Regions from separate parts of the Acidovorax sp. PRC11 genome, predicted to be linked through region 1. Evidence: predicted binding sites of a transcription regulator. Region 1 holds the regulator's gene; each other region holds the start of a gene.
What was found. The regulator FNR, encoded in region 1, switches genes on or off when oxygen is low (the NO sensors DNR and NnrR bind a similar motif). The targets are predictions, from matches to a motif close to TTGATNNNNATCAA.
Positions count from the first base shown of each region.

Region 2: the regulator FNR is predicted to act here: its motif matches at 4,614-4,627, upstream of Q9R47_RS23685 (PAS domain-containing methyl-accepting chemotaxis protein).
Region 3: the regulator FNR is predicted to act here: its motif matches at 2,179-2,192, upstream of Q9R47_RS18495 (type IV pili methyl-accepting chemotaxis transducer N-terminal domain-containing protein).

Region 1 covers NZ_JAUZUQ010000016.1:803-7,705, reverse strand. Annotated here, with positions in the region: gene ccoN (cytochrome-c oxidase, cbb3-type subunit I) at 1-564, shown strand, start outside; gene ccoO (cytochrome-c oxidase, cbb3-type subunit II) at 582-1,211, shown strand; gene Q9R47_RS17395 (cbb3-type cytochrome c oxidase subunit 3) at 1,224-1,403, shown strand; gene ccoP (cytochrome-c oxidase, cbb3-type subunit III) at 1,396-2,331, shown strand; gene ccoG (cytochrome c oxidase accessory protein CcoG) at 2,458-3,906, shown strand; gene Q9R47_RS17380 (FixH family protein) at 4,005-4,310, shown strand; gene Q9R47_RS17375 (hypothetical protein) at 4,378-4,665, shown strand; gene fnr (fumarate/nitrate reduction transcriptional regulator Fnr) at 4,787-5,506, opposite strand; gene hemN (oxygen-independent coproporphyrinogen III oxidase) at 5,701-6,903, shown strand, end outside.
Region 2 covers NZ_JAUZUQ010000040.1:1,802-8,704, forward strand. Annotated here, with positions in the region: gene Q9R47_RS23660 (surface layer protein NpdA) at 1-1,287, opposite strand, end outside; gene Q9R47_RS23665 (YiaA/YiaB family inner membrane protein) at 1,503-2,063, shown strand; gene Q9R47_RS23670 (hypothetical protein) at 2,166-2,609, shown strand; gene Q9R47_RS23675 (DUF2145 domain-containing protein) at 2,621-3,436, shown strand; gene Q9R47_RS23680 (zinc ribbon domain-containing protein) at 3,513-4,577, shown strand; gene Q9R47_RS23685 (PAS domain-containing methyl-accepting chemotaxis protein) at 4,733-6,844, shown strand; gene Q9R47_RS23690 (chemotaxis protein CheW) at 6,841-6,903, shown strand, end outside.
Region 3 covers NZ_JAUZUQ010000018.1:27,042-33,944, forward strand. Annotated here, with positions in the region: gene Q9R47_RS18490 (response regulator transcription factor) at 1-143, opposite strand, end outside; gene Q9R47_RS18495 (type IV pili methyl-accepting chemotaxis transducer N-terminal domain-containing protein) at 185-2,143, opposite strand; gene Q9R47_RS18500 (ChaN family lipoprotein) at 2,331-3,182, shown strand; gene Q9R47_RS18505 (MgtC/SapB family protein) at 3,198-3,914, opposite strand; gene Q9R47_RS18510 (hypothetical protein) at 3,980-4,411, opposite strand; gene Q9R47_RS18515 (EAL domain-containing protein) at 4,830-6,791, opposite strand; gene purU (formyltetrahydrofolate deformylase) at 6,843-6,903, shown strand, end outside.

The DNA of each region.
Region 1 (6,903 bases):
ATCATGACCCTGTCGGGCGCCTGGCACAAGCTGCGCGACGACCCCATCCTGCGCTTCCTGATCGTGTCGCTGTCGTTCTACGGCATGGCCACGTTCGAGGGCCCGATGATGTCCATCAAGACGGTGAACGCCCTGAGCCACTACACCGACTGGACCGTCGGCCACGTGCACGCCGGCGCGCTCGGCTGGGTCGGCCTGATCACCATGGGCTCGCTGTACTACCTCGTGCCGCGCCTGTTCGGCCGCGAGAAGATGCACTCCATCAAGGCGATCGAGCTGCACTTCTGGATGGCCACCATCGGCATCGTGCTCTACATCGCCGCCATGTGGATCGCCGGCGTCATGCAGGGCCTGATGTGGCGCGCGGTGAATGCCGACGGCACGCTCACCTACACCTTCGTCGAGAGCGTCAAGGCCACCTATCCCTTCTACGTCATCCGCTTCGCCGGCGGCCTGCTCTACCTCGCGGGCATGGTGGTGATGGCCTGGAACGTATGGAAGACCGCCATGGCCGGCCGCTCGGTCAAGGTGCAGATCCCGGCCGTGGCACCCGCCCACGCCTGAACCCCTGGAGCGCTTTCATGTCCGACAACACAACGACAAAAGCCGGTTTCTCCCACGAGAAGATCGAGACCAACAACTTCCTCATGATCGTGCTGATCGTGCTGGTGGTGGCCATCGGCGGCCTGGCGGAGATCGTGCCGCTGTTCTTCCAGAAGTCGACCACCGAGCCGGTCGAGGGCGTGCAGCCCTACACCGCCACGCAGCTGCTGGGCCGCGACATCTACCTGCGCGAGGGCTGCTACAACTGCCACTCGCAGATGATCCGCCCCTTCCGCGCCGAGACGCTGCGCTACGGCCATTACTCGGTGGCGGGCGAGTTCGTGTACGACCACCCCTTCCAGTGGGGCAGCAAGCGCACGGGCCCGGACCTGCACCGCGTGGGCGGCAAGTACAGCGACGAGTGGCACCGCATCCACCTGAACAACCCGCGCGACGTGGTGCCCGAGTCCAACATGCCGGCCTATTCCTGGCTGGAGAAGACCGCGGTGGACCCGTCCGTCGCCGCGCCCCGCATGAAGGCGCTGCGCGTGGCCGGCGTGCCCTACACCGACGAGCAGATCGCCGGCGCGGCCGAAGAGGTCAAGGGCAAGACCGAGCTGGACGTGCTGGTGGCCTACCTGCAGGTCATGGGCCGCGCGCTCAAGTAACGGGAGGCCGCCATGGACATCACCACGGTGCGCATCATCGCGACGCTGGTTTCGTTCGCGCTCTTCCTCGGGATCCTGGTCTGGGCGTTCTCGCGCGGCAACCGGTCCCGTTTCGAGGAGGCCGCGCAGCTGCCGTTCGCCGAGCAGGACGCTCCCCTGAATTCTTTGAAGAACGAGAAGAACCATGAGTGACTTCACCCACAATTTCTGGTCGGTGTACGTCGTCGCGCTGACCCTCGGCGGCATCGCCGGCTGCCTCATCCTGCTGTGGATCACCTCGCGCAAGAAGGTCGAGCCGCGTGCGGACAACACCACGGGCCACGTCTGGGACGGCGACCTCACCGAGATGGACAACCCGATGCCGCGCTGGTGGATGTGGCTGTTCGTCATCACCATCGTGTTCGGCCTGGGCTACCTGGCCGCCTATCCCGGCCTCGGCCGCTTCACCGGCCAGCTGGGCTGGTCGCAGCGCGGCGAGTACGAGAACGAGATGGCCAAGGCGAAGGCCGAGCTGGAGCCGCTGTATGCCCGCTTCGCGGCGATGTCGACCGAGCAGGCTGCCGCCAGCCCCGAGGCGATGGCGATCGGCGAGCGCCTGTTCATGAACAACTGCTCGCAGTGCCACGGCTCCGATGCGCGCGGCAGCAAGGGCTTCCCGAACCTGGCCGACGGCGACTGGCTGCATGGCGGCGCGCCCGCCAACATCCGCGAGACGATCGAGAAGGGCCGCATCGGCATGATGCCGCCCATGGCCGCGGCCGTCGGCTCGCCCGAGGACGTGCGCAACCTCGCGCACTACGTGCTGAGCCTGTCGGGCAGCCCGCACGATTCGCTGCGCGCCTCGCTGGGCAAGTCCAAGTTCACGGCGTGCGCTGCCTGCCACGGCATGGACGGCAAGGGCAACACCGCGCTGGGCGCGCCCAACCTGACCGACGATGTCTGGCTGCACGGCTGGGGCGAGGGTGCCATCACCGCCATGATCAACCACGGCAAGACGAACCAGATGCCCGCGCAGGCCGGCAAGCTCACCGATGCGCAGATCGGCGTGCTCACCGCCTACGTGTGGGGCCTCTCCAACCGGCCGGGCGCGAACACCGCAGCGGCCGCTCCGGCCCGCTGAACGAAGGGACCGCACGGGGAGCGCCGCCGGCCGGCGCGCCGCTCCCTTTTCGGCCCCGATGCGCGATGCGCAACGACCCGCTCCCACGACACGAGACCGCCGGCCGGCAAAGCAAAGCAGAACCCCATGAAGCCCCCTGACGGACAGCCGCGCAAGGTCATCCCGATCGCCCCCGTTCCGGCGGACGGCGGATCGGCACAGGCCGAAGTCGTCTCCCTCTACGAAGCCCAGAAGAAGATCTACCCGCGGTCCATCGCCGGCGTGTTCGCGCGCTGGCGCTGGGCCATGGTCGCTTTCACGCAGCTGGTGTTCTACGGTCTGCCGTGGCTGCAGTGGGGCGAGCGGCAGATGGTGCTGTTCGACCTCGGCGCGCGGCGCTTCTACCTGTTCGGGCTGGTGCTCTACCCGCAGGACTTCATCTACCTGACGGGCCTGCTCATCATCTCGGCGCTCTCGCTCTTCCTGTTCACCGCGGTGGCGGGCCGGCTCTGGTGCGGGTTCGCCTGCCCGCAGACGGTGTACACCGAGATGTTCATGTGGATCGAGCACAAGGTGGAGGGCGACCGCAGCGCGCGCCTGCGGCTCGACAACGGACCCTGGACCTTCGAGAAGGTCCGCAAGAAGGCGCTCAAGCAGTTCCTCTGGATCGCCGTCTCGGCATGGACGGGCTTCACCTTCGTGGGCTACTTCGTGCCGATCCGCGAACTGGGCGCAGAGGTGATGGCGCTGCAGGGATCGTGGCAGCTCTTCTGGGTGGCGTTCTACGGTTTCGCCACCTACGGCAACGCTGGCTTCCTGCGCGAGCAGGTCTGCAAGTACATGTGCCCGTACGCGCGCTTCCAGAGCGCGATGTTCGACAAGGACACCCTCGTCGTCACCTACGACGACGCGCGCGGCGAGCCGCGCGGCCCGCGCAACAAGTCGGTGGACCACCGCGCGAAGGGCCTGGGCGACTGCATCGACTGCACTCTGTGCGTGCAGGTCTGCCCGGTGGGCATCGACATCCGCAACGGCCTGCAGTACGAATGCATCGGCTGCGGCCTCTGCGTGGATGCGTGCAACACCGTGATGGACAAGATGAAGTACCCGCGCGGGCTCATCCGCTACTCCACGCAGAACGGCGTGGCGAACCGCTGGACGCAGTCGCAGATGCTGCGCCGCGTGCTGCGGCCGCGCGTGCTCATCTACACCGCCGTGCTGGTGGCGCTCAGCGCCGGCATGATCACGAGCCTGGCGCTGCGCACGCCGCTCAAGGTGGACGTGGTGCGCGACCGCGCGGCGCTCTCGCGCATCGTCGCGGGCGGGCGGCTGGAGAACGTCTACAGCCTGCAGATCATGAACGCGACCGAGGCGCCCCAGCGCTACCGCATCGCGGCCACGGGCATGGAAGGGCTGGTGGTGGCGTCCGACGCCGAACTGGAGATCGGCGCGGCGCAGTCGCGCTGGGTGGCCGTGCGGCTGCAGATCCCCTACGGCTCGGCCGCGCCGGGATCGCATCCGGTGGCGTTCGACATCGAGGCACTGGGCACGCATGCCCACGTGCGCGAGAAGTCCATCTTCCTCGTGCCGCGCTGAGCGGCATGCAGAGGGTGGGGATTGGTGTTATTCGGTATTGGCGTGCCCCGCGACCGCATGGTGTGATGGGCGCGCGACGAGGAAGAAGGAGCCAGATCATGACGACAGCAACCCATGCAGCGGCGACGGCCGGCGGCAGCGCGGCCGGCACGGCAGCCCAACCCTGGTGGAAGTTCGGCCACGTGTGGATGGTGATCGCGGGCCCCGCGATCGTGGTGGTGGCCGGCACGGCCACCGCATGGCTCGCCGTGCGCCAGCCCGACCCGGTGGTGGCCGAGGACTACTACCGCCAGGGCATCGAGATCAACCGCACGCTCGCGCGGGAACGCGCGCGTGCCGGCATGGAGCCGGCGATGAAGGCACGCAACCACGCCGCCACGCCGCAGCAGGACCAGCCGCGCTGAAGTGGCCTCGCCCCGGCGGGCCGCCGCTTCCGGTAGCAGCAGATGCAACGCAAAGGAGGAGATCGCGATGAAAGCCCAGCGCCTGATGTGGATCGCCTGGCCCGCCTTCCTGGTGGCCGGCCTGATCGAAATGGTGGTGTTCGCCTTCGTGGACCCGGCCGCCCTGCACTGGGCCGACCAGCCCCTCGCCCTCTCGCGCGAGGGCGTCTACACGGTGGCGTTCTTCGTGTTCTGGGCGCTGTGCATGCTCTCGGGCGCGCTCACCACGCTGCTGTCGATGTCGCCGTTCGAACTCAACCGCTGCCCCGTGCCCACGGGGGAGCGCCCGCTGGAATGCGGCAAGTTCATGCAGTGATGCGCACAAAGCACGGTCGTCGAACACGCATTGCCTCACCCGCCAAAAGGCCGCGGAGCAGGCCATGCCGGCAGACGCCGTGGAGCGGGCTTCGCCCGGCCACCGGCGCCTCAGGGGGATGTCAGTGGCAAGCCTGGCTGTTGACTATCCGCTTGAGCGCATCCGGCTCGACGATGCGCACGTGCCGCTGCTTGACCTCGACGATGCCTTCCTCGACGAACTTCGAGAACGTGCGGCTCACGGTCTCCAGCTTGAGGCCCAGGTAGCTGCCGATCTCCTCGCGCGTCATGCGCAGCACCAGTTCGGACTGCGAGAAGCCGCGCGCATGCAGGCGCTGCACGAGGTTGAGCAGGAACGCGGCCAGGCGCTCCTCGGCGCGCATGCTGCCGAGCAGCAGCATCACGCCGTGCTCGCGCACGATCTCGCGGCTCATGATCTTGTGCACGTGGTGCTGCAGCGCGGTGACCTCGCGCGACAGCTCCTCGATGCGGTCGAAAGGCATCACGCAGACCTCGGCGTCCTCCAGCGCGACGGCATCGCAGGTGTGGTGGTCGCTCACGATGCCGTCGAGCCCGATGATCTCGCCGGCCATCTGGAAGCCCGTCACCTGGTCGCGCCCGTCCTCGGTGGCCACGCAGGTCTTGAAGAATCCCGTGCGGATGGCGAAGAGCGACGTGAAGGCCTCGCCGTTGCGGAACAGCGTGGCGCCGCGCTTGACCTTGCGGCGCGTGGCCACGATGTCGTCGATGCGCTGCAGCTGCTGGTCGTTCAGGCCGAGCGGCATGCAGAGTTCGCGCAGGTTGCAGTTCGAACAGGCGACCTTGATGGTGTGAGGATTCATGGATGAGTGGCCTTCCCTTCGAGGCATTCCGGCCACTGCACGACTGCCGTGTACGGAGTGGACACGCGGTCAATGTGGCATACAACTGTGATGCGTCAATTGTGGCAGCGACACGCTTCCAAATGCTTGACCGATGTCAAGGACGCGGGCGCGGCACCTGGTGCACATTGTGGACCGACAAGGAATTCCGCACCATGAACGCTGTGACTCCCGAGCTTCTGCGCCGCTTCGACGTGCCGGGGCCCCGCTACACCTCCTATCCGACCGCCGACCGCTTCGTGGAGGCCTTCGGCCCGGACGAGTACGTGCTGGCCCTGCAGCAGCGCCGGCTCGGCTCGGCCGCCAAGGCCGTGCCGCTCTCGCTCTACGTGCACATCCCGTTCTGCGAATCGCTGTGCTACTACTGCGCGTGCAACAAGATCATCACGCGCCATCCCGAGCGCGCCGACGTCTACCTGCGCTACCTGAGCCGCGAGATCGATCTGCACATGGCCCACTGCGCGCCGGGCCAGGCCGTGAGCCAGCTGCACATCGGCGGCGGCAGCCCCACCTTCCTGAGCGACGACGGGCTGCAGGAACTCATGAACATGCTGCGGCGCAGCTTCACGCTCGTGCCCGGCGGCGAATACTCGATCGAGGTCGATCCGCGCACGGTGGACGCGCAGCGGCTCGCCAGGCTCGCGCAGCTCGGCTTCAACCGGCTGAGCTTCGGTGTGCAGGATTTCGACCCGGCCGTGCAGAAGGCCGTGCACCGCGTGCAGCCCGCCGAGCAGGTGTTCGCGCTCGTGCAGGAGGCGCGCCGGATCGGCTTCGAGTCGATCAACGTGGACCTGATCTACGGCCTGCCCCGGCAGACCCCCGAATCGTTCGACCGCACGCTCGCCCAGGTGGCAGAGCTGCGGCCCGACCGCATCGCGCTCTATGCCTATGCCCACCTGCCCGAGCGCTTCAAGCCGCAGCGGCGCATCGTGTCGGCCGAGCTGCCGATGGCCTCCGCCAAGGTCTCGATGCTGTCGCGCTCGCTCAACGCCTTCCAGGACGCGGGCTACGTGTACGTGGGCATGGACCATTTCGCGCTGCCGGACGACGCACTGGCCGTGGCCAAGCGCCAGGGACGGCTGCACCGCAACTTCCAGGGCTACAGCACGCAGCCCGACTGCGACCTCATCGCGCTGGGCGTCTCGGCGATCGGCCGCGTGGGCGCCACCTACAGCCAGAACGCCAAGACGCTCGACGAGTACTACGACCTGATCAACCAGGGCCGCCTGCCGGTGGTGCGCGGCCTGGCGCTCACGCGCGACGACCTCGTGCGGCGCTCGGTCATCATGGCGCTGATGTGCCAGGGCGAAGTGCTGTTCGAGCCGATGGAGCAGTCGTGGCTGATCGACTTCCGCCGC
Region 2 (6,903 bases), on a different contig from region 1:
GCCGTTGGCGCTGCACACCTGGTTGCCGGACACGGTGGTGTTGTCCGAATGGAAGAACTGGTCGCCCGTGCCGGCCGGCGGCACCACCGAGAACGTGCGCGCGCCGGCCGCGTAATCCATCGCCACGCTGTAGCGCTTGGTGGGCATGGCGAACACCCAGTCGGTCTGCGCGGAGATCGAGGGCTCGAGCGCGTACTGGTTGCGCACCTCGCGGGCGTTCAGCAGTTCCGACAGCTCCGTGGCCGTGCGGCGTGCATTGGCCTCCGATGCGGGCAGGTGGTAGGGCGTGGAGAGATCGGGCAGGTCGTACGCGCGGGCGGTGACCACCGCGGCCATGGTGGGCACGCTGGTGACGCCGTCGATATCCTTCTGGCGCACGGCGAACCCGGCCGACACCAGCAGCGGATCGGCCGTGAAGCGCTCGGGCTGGACGATCACCTGGTCGGTGGGCGGGAACAGCACGTAATTGCCGCGCCCCGGCTGGCCGGCCGCGTTCACGGCCTGCAGCGTGGTCATCGGCGACGAAAAGGTGGTCGCGCCCGGCACGTCGATGACGTACCAGGTGCCGCCCACGCCGCCCGACGGCGTGGCGAAGCCGCGGGCGGCCGCCGTGGCCTCGTCGCCGGCGTCCTGCTGCAGCGCGGCGTCGATGGCCGAGCCCGTGCAGGGCGCCACGTCCGCCGTCTGCCGGATCGCCGTGAAGAGCGCCGAGCGCTCCTCGCCGTTCGTCCCGTACACCGGCGTGGAGGGAATGTCGGCGGCGACGATGGCCTCGATCGTGCCCTCGCGCGTCTGGTTGGCCCGGTCGGCCGCGCCCAGGGCCGGATCGAGCCGGTCGGTGCCAAAGGGTTGCGGCACGCCGGCTGCGAGTTGGGGTGTAGTGCAGGAGCCGTCCGCGGTGGCGATCTGCGCACGGCCGTCGGCCCCGGCGGTGATCGCGCCGGTCCACATGTCGCCGGGCGACAGCAGCAGCGTCATCGAAAGCAGGCTGTCGCCGTTGGCGGCGCCGCGCACGCGCAGCTTGATCGCCTTGCCGTTGGAGAGGTCCGTGTTCACCAGGTGCAGCACGGTCATCTGGCCCTGCTGCGCGGTGAAATAGGGCACCAGCAGCACGTGCCCGAGCTGGTTGGGGGCGGGCTGCAGCCCGACCGCGTCCGTCGCGCCCAGCTGGGTGCGCGAGGGGGCGCCGCCGGTGCCGGCCACCACGCCGGCCAGGGCGGGCGCGGCGAATCCGCAGCCGCAGAGCAGTAGGGCGCCTGCGGCGCGGGCGAAGTTCGGGGCGGGCATGGGCTCCTCCTGGGTCTTGTGCGATCGGAAGGCCGCAGCCTAACCGATGGCGCGGCTCCCGTGAACGCCATGCAGACCCACCGCGCAGCAAAAGTATCGCCTGGCGGTACTGGCCGGGCGATATGCCGGCACCCCGTAGCTTTCCGGAAACCACCGCCGGCGCCGCTCCCATGATGCCGCCCATGTTCCACCACGGGCCGCAAGCCCCCGCTGCCATGCCGCGTCCTTCGCCTTCTCCGTCGTTTTCCGCCCCCCTCGTCCAGCGCGACACGTCCGCCTGGCAACTGCAGGTCTGGGTGTCGTTCGGCATCGCCGCGTCCTGCTGCGCGGTGGGGCTGGCCTGGCTGCCGGGCGAGCGGCTGCAGCAGATCTTCATGGTGATGGGCTATGTCTTCTGCCTCTCGGCCGTCTTCATGCTCGCCAAGTTCGTGCGCGACAACCAGGCCGCCACGCGGCGCGGGGCGGGCGATACGCCGCTTTTCAAGCTGGTGGTCTGGGGCGGCTTCGCCGTGGCGGTGGGGCTGACCGGCTGGGGCCTGCTGGACATGGACATCTCGCCCCCCTACAAGGCCTTCCTGGGCGTGAGCTGGCTGTATCTGCTGACCACTGCGTTCACGCTGGCGAAGATGCTGCGCGACCGCCATGAGGCCGATCTGGCCGAAGCCCGGCTGGCAGGCCGCCGCGATGCGATGCAGTCTGCCGCCGCAGAGACGTCCCTGGCTGCGCTGCAGGAGGCGCCCGTGGGCGCAGTGCGCCCGGACCGTGCCGTGAACTGAACCTGGGAGACCGTTGCCATGTCGCATTTCCCGTACCGCGGGCCCGTGCCTTCGCACCGCGCCCGCATCCTCCCCGCTGGATGGCGCCGCCGGCTGGCGGGAATGGCGCTCTGCGGTGCCGTGGCCATCGCCATCGCCTGCACGGCGGCTGCATCGGCGCCGGCACGGGCACAGAGCGAAGCGTCCCTCACGCTGTCGATGCTGCCGGTGGCGTCGGTCGTCGGGACAGCCTCCGTGGGCTCCACGGTGGCCGGCGCGGCGGTCGCGCTGCCTGCGGCGCTTTCGGTGGCCGGCGCGGTGCTCACCGTGCGTGCCGTGGAGGCCTCGGCGACCGGCACGGTCTATGTGCTGGAACGCGCTTCGGACGGTGCCCGCGTGAGCGTGGAAGTCACGGGCCGCGCCGCCTCGGGGATCGCCGCGGGCGTGGGCACCGTCGTCGCCTGCAGCGTCATCGGCACGGGCGTGATCCTGTCCGCCGCGGGCGAGGTGCTGGCCTTCGTGCCCAATGCGCTGGGTCGTGCGCTGCTGCACGACGAGCGGCTGTGAGGGGCCCCACCATGGCGGCGGCCGGGCTGGCCCTGGCCGCGGCGCTCGCGGCCGGCCCGGCCCACGCGGGGCGCTCGTGCGAGGCCCGCCGGCCCACGCCGCAGGTCATCGAGCGCGGCATGCAGCTGGCCGAGCGCACCGCACGGGCGCTCGATGCGGAGCACCGGCGCTCCGGCGCCCGCGTCGTGCTGCTGGCCCGTGCGGGCCAGGACCTGTCGAAGTACGGCGTGCACTATTCGCACATGGGCTGGGCCTACCGCACGCCCGAAGGGCACTGGCGCGTGGCGCACAAGCTCAATGCCTGCGGCACCGCTGAGGGCCACGTCCACCGCCAGGGCCTGGGGCAGTTCTTCATGGACGACCTCTGGCGCCACGAGGCCGCATGGCTGGTGCCGTCGCCCGAGGCGCAGGCGCGGCTGGCCGCGGTGCTGGCCGACCGGCCGCGCACCCTGGCGATGCACCAGCCCGCCTACAGCATGGTGGGCTATGCATGGGGCACGCGCTACCAGCAGTCCAACCAGTGGGCGCTGGAGACGCTGGCCGCGGCGATGGAGCCCGCCGCCGTGCGCACGCGCGGCGCGGCGCAGGCCTGGCTGCGTGACCGGGGCTATGCGCCGGCCGTGCTGCGCGTCGGCCCGCTCACGCGGCTGGGCGCGCGCGCCACGGCGGCGAACGTGGCCTTCGACGACCATCCCGACCGCGACCGGTACGCCGGCCGCATCGCCACGGTGACGGTGGATTCCGCCTTCGTCTGGCTGGAGCGTGCCGGGCTGGCTGGCGCGCCGGTCACGCTGTCGCTGGACGGCGGCGCGCGAACGGGCCCATAGTCGCCGCAGGACCGGGTGCTGCCGGTCCCGTGCGTCCCTTTTGCAGACAGCAAGAAAGAAGAAAAGGAGTTCCTTCATGGCGAAATCCCTGCGCCTGTCCGAGAAATGGTTCCGCCGCGGCCTGTGGCTGGTGGCGGTGGTGTTCGCGAGCTTCCTGATCGGGCTCGGCGGCACGCTGGTGGGCGATCTGCCGCGCGTGGAGGCGCCGCTGCAGCTCGACGATTTCCTCGACCGCCCCGCGGCGCTGGCACTGCGCACCGAGGTGGAGTCGTCCGAGGGGGCCGAGCGGCGCGCCCAGGCGGCGCTGGAGCAGGCGCGGCTGCAGCGCAGCAAGGCGCGCAGCGAAAGCCAGACCGCCCGCGAGAGCTTCGACAACTGGATCGCGACGCGCAGCGCCACGCAGCAGTCCGAGCACAACCCCGAGGTGGTGCAGCGCACGCAGGCGCTGGACGCGCTCAAGGCGCGTGAGCGCGAGACGCAGCAGGCGGTGGAGGCCCAGCAGCAGGCGGCGCTCGATGCGCGGCAGGCGGCAGACGCCGCACGGCAGCGGCTGGAGCAGCTGGAGGCGGGGGGCTACGAGCGGATGCGGGTGGCGCAGCGCAAGGTGGAGCTGCGCGTCTTCCTCTACCGGCTGGCGCTCACGCTGCCGCTGCTGGTGGCCGCGGGCTGGCTGTTCGCGAAGAAGCGCCAGAGCACCTGGTGGCCCTTCGTCTGGGGCTTCATCTTCTTCGCGGTGTTCGTGTTCTTCGTGGAGCTGGTGCCCTACCTGCCGAGCTACGGCGGCTACGTGCGCTATGCCGTGGGCATCGTGGCGACCGTGCTCGTGGGCCGCTACGCCATCCTGGCGCTCAACCGCTACCTGGAGCGGCAGCGCCAGGCGGAGGCGCTGCCCGACGCCCAGCGGCGCGAGGAGCTGAGCTACGACGTCGCCCTGGCGCGGCTGTCCAAGGGCGTGTGCCCCGGCTGCGAAAGGCCCGTCGATTTGAAGAACGAGGCGATCGATTTCTGCCCGCACTGCGGCATCTGCCTCTTCGACCGCTGCGGGAACTGCCGCACGCGCAAGAGTGCGTTCGCGCGGTTCTGCCATGCCTGCGGCACTGGCAGCACGCCAGCGGTCGGACCAGCCGCCGGGCGGTCGTAGGCGGGACGCGGCGGGAGTCGCAGGGAAATGCTGTAAGTGATATAAATAAAGTGCGAGATAGGACTTTTCAAAGGGGCTGGGTAAGCGGAAATTGATGTTTTCTTTAATAATGACAAAGAAATCAAATCATTTTTCGCTGTTCCTGAGAGACCTTCATGTCCCATCCGCCTGCCGTCGCTTCCGGCGACCTGCCCCTCGCATTCGCCCAAGCCATCCGGGCATCGCAAGCCTTCATCGAACTGGATGGCCGCGGCCATGTGGTGGTGGCGCACCCCGCCGTGCTGGAAATGACCGAGCATGCCGAGGCGGACGTCATCGGCCACCACTACCGGAGCTGCTTCCCGCGTGCGGCGCAATGGCTGGACGCCTGCTTCGCGACCGACGCCGCGGAGACGGTGCAGACCGCCACCGGCCGTCATTTCGGCAGCTGGAAGCGCAACTGCGTGACCCGCACCCAGGCCTTCATGCTGCGGGACGAGAACGGTGCGGTGAGGCAGGCCGTGCTGCTGCTGGAAGACGTGTCGGAGCAGCGGGCCGCGCTGCGGGAATACCAAGGCCATATCGACGCGATCGACCGCGCCATGGCCATCATCGAGTTCGACCTGAAGGGCCATGTCCTGAAGGCCAACCAGAACTTCCTCGACACCTTCGGCTACGCCGCCGAGGAAATCCTCGGTGTGCACCACCGCATCTTCTGCGACGCCGAGCATGTGCGCAGCCTTGACTACCGGGAGTTCTGGGAGCGCCTGGCCGCCGGTGAATTCCAGAGCAACGAGTACCGCCGCATCGGCAAGAACGGGCAGGACGTGTGGATCCAGGCGTCCTACAACCCCGTCCTCGACGAGGACGGCCGGCCGGTGAAGGTAGTGAAGTACGCCACCGACATCACCGAGGCCAAGCAGCGCAATACCGAGAACGCGGGCCGGGTGGAGGCCATCGGCCGTTCCACGGCGGTGGTCGAGTTCTCGGTCGACGGCACGGTGCTGACGGCCAACGCGCTGTTCCTCGAGACGATGGGCTACACGATGGAGCAGGTGCTCGGCCGGCACCACCGCATCTTCTGCCAGCCCGAATATGCCGAAAGCCCCGCCTACCGCGACTTCTGGCGCAAACTGGGCGATGGCGAGTTCGAGGCGGGCGTGTACCGCCGCATCGCGCGCGACGGGCGCGAGGTCTGGCTGCAGGCGTCGTACAACCCGATCTTCGACGGCGAGGGACGGCAGGTGAAGGTCGTCAAATACGCCACCGACATCAGCGCCGAGAAGATGCGCAACGCCGAATACGAGGGCAAGGTCAACGCCATGTCCCGCGCGCAGGCCGTCATCGAGTTCGACCTGGAAGGCAACGTGCTGCATGCCAACGCCAACTTCCTCGACGCGCTGGGCTACACCCTGCGCGAGATCGTGGGGCAGCACCACAAGATGTTCTGCGAGCCCGACTTCGTGCGCTCGTCCGAGTACCGCGACTTCTGGGCGAAGCTCAGCCGCGGCGAGTTCTACTCGGGCCTGTACAAGCGCATCAGCAAGCACGGCTACCCGGTGTGGATCCAGGCGACCTACAACCCGATCATCGGGCCCGACGGCAACCCGGTGAAGATCATCAAGTACGCCATCGACGTGAGCGAGCAGGTGGAGCGCGAGCAGCTGGTGCGCAACCGGGTGAACGAGATGGGCCACTCGATCCAGCAGCTGACCGAGACCATCGGAGAGATCGCGCGCACCACCCGCCATTCCACCGAACTCGCCGCCGTCACGCAGGCCGAGGCGCGGCGCGGCAGCCAGACGCTGCAGCGCTCCATGGAGGCCACCAAGGCCATCCAGGAATCGTCCGACGACATCAACGCGATCGTGCAGGTGATCGGCGACATCGCCAACCAGACGAACCTGCTGGCCTTCAATGCCGCCATCGAGGCCGCTCGGGCCGGCTCTCACGGCCTGGGCTTCTCGGTCGTCGCGGACGAGGTGCGCAAGCTGGCCGAGAAGTCGTCGCAGGCGACGCGCGAGATCACCAAGCTGATCGCCGAGTCGGTGGGGCGCGTGCGCCAGGGCGGCGACATATCGTCGCAGGCGGCGGAGAATTTCGAGCGCATCGTGCAGGGCGTGGAACAGACGACCGCGTCCATCGCCGGCATCCACGACGCGACCGAGGCGCAGACCGCCGCCACCCGCAACGTCGCCCAGCTGCTGGAAGAGCTGACACGGCTTTCGATGCGCATCCGCACGGATGCCTCGGGCCGGGCTGCGCCTGCGGCGCAGGTGGGCGCATGACGGCCGGCGCGACGGTGCTGCACTTCGGCATCGTCCGCGCTGCGGGGCAGGAGATCGCC
Region 3 (6,903 bases), on a different contig from region 1:
TCGCCGGCCTCGCCCACCACCTGCACGGACCGGTACTGCGCCAGCAGGGCGATCAGGCCGCGGCGGAACAGCGTGTGGTCGTCCACCACGAACACCCGGAGCGGAGGGGAAGCCGGCGGGCGGGAAACATCGGGGGCAGTCATGGCGAAGAAGGCTCCGGGAGTGCGTGCCGGCACCCACTCGCTCAGGAAGCGAGCGGCGCGGCGGTGAGGGGGAACAGCGGCGCGCGCGGCGCGGGAGGAGAAACGGCGGAAAACCCGGAGGCTGGTGACGCCACCGAAGCCATGGCGTCGCCGGGCACAGGCACCGCCGGCAGCTCGATGCAGACGTGCGTTCCGCCACCCTCCCCCGGGCCGACCTGCACGCGCGCGCCGATGCGCTCGGCCCGCTCGCGCATGATGCCCAGGCCCACGTGCAGCGAATCGGGCGGCACGGCGGCCGGATCGAAACCGCAGCCGTCGTCCTCGACCTCGAAGCGCCAGTGCGGCGCGCGCTGCACGCGCACCTCCACGCGGCGGGCGCCCGAGTGCTTGCGCACGTTGGAGAGCGCTTCCTGCACCATGTGCAGCACCTGCACCTGCACGTCGGGCGCGAGCGGCAGGCCGTGGCCCGCCATCGACAGCGCATGCGCGATGCCGGTCTGGTGGCCGAACTTGGAGAGCGTGGAGCGCAGCGCGCCTTCGATGTCTTCCTCGCTGGTGCGCGTGCGGAAATGCACCAGCAATTCGCGCACGTCGGCATAGCAGCCGCGCACACCGACGTCGAGTTCTCCCATGCTGCGGTCGCGCGCGCCGTCGTCGCCGCGCAGCACCGCGTCGCGCAGCAGCTGGGTCTGGATCTTCAGGAAGGCGAGCGACTGCGCGATCGAGTCGTGCAGCTCGCGCGCGATGAACGAGCGCTCCTGCGCCACGGCGGCCTCGCGCTCCAGGGCGGTGGCGCGCAGCCCTTCCATGGCGGTGGCGAGATGGCTCGCCATGGCTTCCAGCATCTCCTGCATGCCGGGCTCGATGCCGGTGGCCGCGCGGAAGAACAGGTCGATCTCGCCGAGTACGCGCTGCTGCGTGCGCACGGGCACCAGCACCAGCGTCTGGTAGCCCGCGTCGCCGCAGTGCGGCATGCCGGTGGGCGCGCCGGGCAGGATGGGAATGACGCGCAGGCGCGCGGAAGCCTCGGGTTGGCCGCAGTGGCAGCTGCCGGTGCGCAGGCAGTGCTCGCCCTGCACCATCGTCTCGGGCAGGCCGTCGCCCGCGAGCAGCAGGTAGCGCTCGTTGGCCTCGTCGGACCAGCGCATCGCCGCCGCATCCGCCCGTGCGATCTCGCGCACGCGCTGCACGAAGCCGCGCGCGAGCGCTTCCAGGCTCCCGGCCTCCGACACCTCGGCGCTCACCGCATAGAGCGCGGCCAGGCGCTCGTTGCGCTCCTGCAGCCGCGAGGTCTTCTCGGCCACCTTGCGCTCCAGGTCCTGGTGCGAGGACTGCAGCGCATGCGCCATGAGGTTGAAGCCGGTCGCCACCTGCCCGAACTCGTCCTGCGATTCGACGGGCAGGCGCGTGCGCAGGTCTCCCTGCCGCATGCGCGCCAGGGCCTGCTGCAGCCGCGCCACGGGCGCCAGCACCAGCCAGTGGCTCAGGGCCATGAAGGCCACCGCCGACGCGATGGCCACCGCCATCATCGCCAGCTGGAAGAGGTGGAGCGCGGCCGTCCAGCGCGCCATCTGGCGCTCGATCGCGTCCACGAAGCCGTCCACGCGCGCCACGAACGCATCGGCCTGCGCCACGGTGGGCGCCTTCTGGCCGCTGCCGCGCATCTGGCGCCATTCTTCGCGGATGCCCTCGAAGCGCACCTGCGTGTCTTCGTTCCACGGCACGAACAGCGGCCGGGCGGGATCCCCCTGCCGCAGCAGCGCGAGGCTGGCGTCGAACCGGGCGGCAAGCGGCGCCAGCGCGCCCGGTGCCTCGGCCTGCCCCGCGAGCGCCATGCGCATCATCGTCATGCGCAGCCGGCCTGCCTCGTTGACCGCGGCCGCGCCGCCTTCTAGGCTCCAGGTGATCCACAGCGTGAGCGCGATGGACAGCAGCGCCACCGCAAGAAAGCTCCCGCCGATGGCGAGCAGCCGGGTGGTCAGCGTGAAGGGCCTGCGCATGGCGGGCAGTGTAGGAACGCGGGCCCGTGCGCACCTTGATGCAGGTCAAGCCGGGCGGAAGCGCGCATTGCCAAGGCCCGCGCGCCGCCGCGGGCATCGCTTCCGGCCAGCGCCCGCCGCCGTAGCATGCGGCGTTGCCCATGTTCGTGTTCGTCCTCCGTACTGTTTCAGAAGGCCCTGTTTGCGCATGCCCCTTCCGCCACTGCTCCCGCGGCTGTGCGCCGCTACCGTCCTGTCCGCTCTGATGGTTGCCGCAGGCTGCTCGAACGCGCCGCCTGCCGATACCCGCTCGCCACCGCCTCCCGCAACGCCTGCGGCCGACGCAGCCGCGCCCTGGGCCGCGCTGCTGCCGCCCCCCGTGCTGCTGCTGGGCGAGCAGCACGACGCGCCGGACCACCAGCGCCTGCAGCGCGAAGCGGTGGCGGCGCTGGGCGCGCGCGGCGCCCTGTCGGCCGTCGTGCTGGAAATGGCCGAGGCCGGCCACGGCACGCAGGGCCTGCCGCGCGATGCCGGCGAAACCGCCGTGCGCGCGGCGCTGGCCTGGAACGATGCGGCCTGGCCCTGGGAGCGCTACGGTCCGGTGGTGATGGAGGCCGTGCGCGCCGGCGTGCCGGTGCTCGGCGGCAATCTGCCGCGTGCGCGCATGCGCGATGCCATGCGCGATCCGGCCTGGGACGCACGCGTGCCGCCCGACGTGCTGCGCCGGCAGATCGCCGCCATGGACGCCGGCCACTGCGGCCTGCTGCCCTCGTCGCAGTGGCCCGGCATGGCGCGCATCCAGATCGCGCGCGACGCCAGCCTGGCCCGCGCGGCGGCCGATGCGCGCCGCCCTGGCCAGGCGGTGCTGCTGATCGCGGGCGCGGAACACGTGCGGCGCGACCTCGGCATTCCGCTGCACTGGGATGGCAGCGTGCGGTCCCGCGTCGCCATCGCCCGCGCGCGATCCACCACCGAGCCCCTGCCCGAGGGCGCCGCGGACACCGTCCTGCCCACGCCCGCGCTGCCGCCCACGGACCGCTGCGCCGCGCTGCGAAAATAGCGTGCCGTCCCGGCCCTAATCGTCCGAGCCCCCGTTCCAGAACGCCTGCAGCACGCCCGGCAGCGCCTCGATCGCGCCCATCACGGCATCCAGCTCTTCCGTCTCCACCGCCGTGGCATAGAGCGTCGCCTCGATCTCGGTCTCGGTGCGGCCGAAGGCATGCTGGCCCACGCCGCGCACGGGGTAGTTGGCGGCCTCCAGCAGCTCCACCATGCGCTCGCGCACTTCACCGTGCACGCCGCGCCCGCAGAGCACGTACACGGTGTAGATCGCCTCGCCCGTCGCTTCCTGCACCGGGCGGCGGTTGATGCGGTTGGCCACGGGCCGCAGCAGCGTGTTGCTGGCCAGCACGAAGAGGGCAGCGAGCACGGCTTCGGCCACGAGGTGAGACCCCGCGCAGGCACCGACTGCCGCCGATCCCCAGAGCGTCGCCGCGGTGTTGAGTCCGGTCACGTTGGCCCCCTCCTTCATGATCGCGCCGGCCCCCAGGAAGCCCACGCCCGACACCACGTAGGCGATCACCCGCACCGCGCCCGAGGGGCCCTCCAGCCGGTCGGCCAGCACCACGAACGCCGCCGCGCCCACGGCCACCAGCGTGTTGGTGCGCAGGCCCGCGGTGCGCTGGCGGACCTGGCGCTCCAGACCGATCGCCGCGCCCAGCCCGAAGGCGGTGAGCAGGCTGACGAGCGTGTCGAGGAACGGGAACAGATGGAAGTGGCGGAGGAATTGCATGGCGGCTCCGTGGTTCGTGATGGGGAGATGCGGCAGGAAAGGAGGGAAAGGCGGGGGCGCAGGCGTCACGCCCCGGCACCCGGCAGGCGGCGGCAGCTCCGGGCGACACGGGCCCACGCGCGCCACCACGTTCCGGCCGGCACGGCCGTGCCTGCAGCATCGGCCGCGCCAGCGGCCTGGAAGGCATCGAAGGCCCGCCCGCCGATGCGCTCGGCCCGCCGGCGCGCGGCGCGGCCCAGGCGCACGAACACCGCCCGGCGCTGTGCCGGAGGCAGCAGGGAGAGCGCATCGGCGATCACCGGCCCCGGCTCGCGCGACAGGCATGCGGCCACGCGGCGGCAGCCGTGGCTGCTCAACAGCCCGCCCAGGGCCTGCGGGCGCCGGCGGGCGAGCGCATCGTGCAGCGCCTGCTGGAGCACGTCGGCGCGCGATGCGCGCCGATGCGCGAAGGCCGGGAAGGAGAGTGGAAACGAAAAAGGGAAGCGGAGGAAAGACATGCGGAAGGCTCCAGCCGCGCCGCAGCGCGCGGAGCCTCCCGCGCCGTCAGCGCAGGGCCGGGCGGCGGAAGGCCTCCAGCCGCGCGCCGGAAGCGGAGAGGGAAATGCAAGGGGAACGGAACACCGGGGGCAGGCCGGGGGAAGGCCGTCTGGGGGCAGGGTCCATGGCGTTCTCTCCCGCGCTCTCGCGCGCCGGTGGATGGGCCCACGCACCGGCGCGCATGGGAGTGGGATGCCGGCCGCGGCCGGCGCCGCAAGGCCCGGGGGAGCCCCGGCGGCCGTTCGCAAGCATGGTCCGCGAAACATTCACGGGAAAGTCCGCGGTGTATCGCGGTGTGTCCGCGGGCTTCGGGCAGCGCCACACGGTGCGCGCCCTTCCGAAAAGCGGCCGGATTATTGCCCTGCCGGCGCTGCCGAGTCAACCGCCGGAATCGTCCTGCGCGGCCTGCTGCGCCAGCAGCGCGGCGAACTCCGTCGCCGGCACCGGCCGCCGGCACAGATAGCCCTGGTAGCGGTCGCAGCCGCGGGCGTGCAGGAACGCCAGCTGCTCGGGCGTCTCGACCCCCTCGGCCAGCACGTGCAGGCCCAGGCTGTGGCCCATGGCGATGATCGCCGCGCAGATCGCCATGTCGTCCGCGCTCTGGGGCAGGTCGCGGATGAAGCCGCGGTCGATCTTCAATACGTCGATCGGGAAGCGCTTCAAGTGCGCGAGCGACGAGTAGCCGGTGCCGAAATCGTCGATCGCGAGCCGCAGGCCCAGGCCGCGCAGCCGCAGCAGCACCTGCCGCGCCTCCTCGGGCCGCTCGGCCAGCGCGCCTTCGGTGATCTCCAGCTCCAGCAGCGTCGAGGGAAAGCCCGAATCCGCCAGCGCGAGCGCCGCGCAGCCCGCCAGGTCGGTGAGATGGAACTGGCGCGGCGAGACGTTCACCGCCATCGTCACCTCGGGCAGCCCCGCCTCGCGCCAGCCCTGGGCCTGCCGGCAGGCCTCGTGCATCACCCACTCGCCCAGCGGGCCGATCACGCCCGTGCGTTCGGCCACCGGAATGAAGCGGTCGGGCGCGATGAAGCCTTCCAGCGGGTCGTTCCAGCGCACCAGCGCCTCGGCGCCCACGATGCGCCCGGAGGCGATGTCCACCTGCGGCTGGTAGTGCAGTTGCAGGTGGCCGTGCGCGAGCGCTGCGCGCAGGCGGGCCTCCACCGAAAGCCGCTCCCGCGCCGCCTGCGTGAGGCTCTCGTCGAAGAAATGCCAGGCGCCGTGACCGTGCTCGCGCGCGCCGTACACGGCCGCATGGGCGCCCTGCAGCAGCGCATCGGCGCTGTCGCCGTGGTCCGGGAACAGGCAGATGCCCACGCTCGCCGAGGCCACCACCTCGAAGCCGTCGGGCGAGCGCCAGGGTTCGCCCAGCGCGGCCAGCAGCCCGCGGGCGATCGCCACCGCGCCCTGCGCGCCGTCCACCCGGCGGGCGATCACGCCGATCTCGTCACCCGCCAGCCGCCCCGCCAGGTCGCCCGGCCGCAGCGCCTCCTGCGCGCGCGCGGCGATGTGGCGCAGCACCTCGTCGCCCACCGCGTGGCCGTAGCTGTCGTTCACGTCCTTGAACCGGTCGAGATTGACCAGCAGCACCGCCAGCGGCTCGCCCCGCAGCCGCGCGTCGGCGATCGCTTCCTCGAGCTGCTGCGCGAAGAACGTGCGGTTGGGCAGGCCGGTGAGCGGATCGGTGTGGGCCATCACCTCCAGGCGGCGGCGCTGCTCGTGCTCGTGCGAGATGTCGGTGAACAGGCACACGTAGTGCGTCACCTCGCCCTGCGCATTGCGCACGCTGGAGAGCGACATGCGCTCGGGGAACACCTCGCCGTTCTTGCGGCGGTTCCAGATCTCGCCCTGCCAGTGGCCGGTGCGGCCCAGCTCGCTCCACATGGCTTCGTAAAACGCGCGGCCGTGGCGGCCCGACTTGAAGAGCCGCGGCGTGCGCCCCAGCAGCTCCGCCTCGTCATAGCCCATGAGCCGCGTGAACGCCGCGTTCACCGACAGGATGCGGCTACCGGCGTCCGTCACCACCATGCCCTCGGCCGCGTTGTCCACCACCGTGGCCGCGAGCCGCTGGCGTTCGTCGGCCTGCGCCGCGCCCTGCGCCAGCACGGCGATCTCCCGGCCGCGCGCACGCCAGCGCCCCAGAGCCCAGACGCCGCAGCCCGCGGGCGCCAGCACGAACGCCGCCTCCAGCGCCATGCGCAGGCCGCTGCCGGCCGGCACCATCGCCTCGGCGCCCACCACCCAGGCGAGGCCGGCCGCGGCATACACGAGCAGGGCGGCGGGTATCCACCAGCCGGCCACTCCCAGGGGGGCGCTGCGGGGGACGGCCCCCTGCTCCTCTTGCATCAATTCCTTGCTCCGCGTTGCTGCGGGCCGTGCTGCGACAATCGCCCCGCTATGACCCAAGCCTATATTCTCACCCTCTCCTGCCCCGACAAGCTCGGGCTGGTGCATGCGG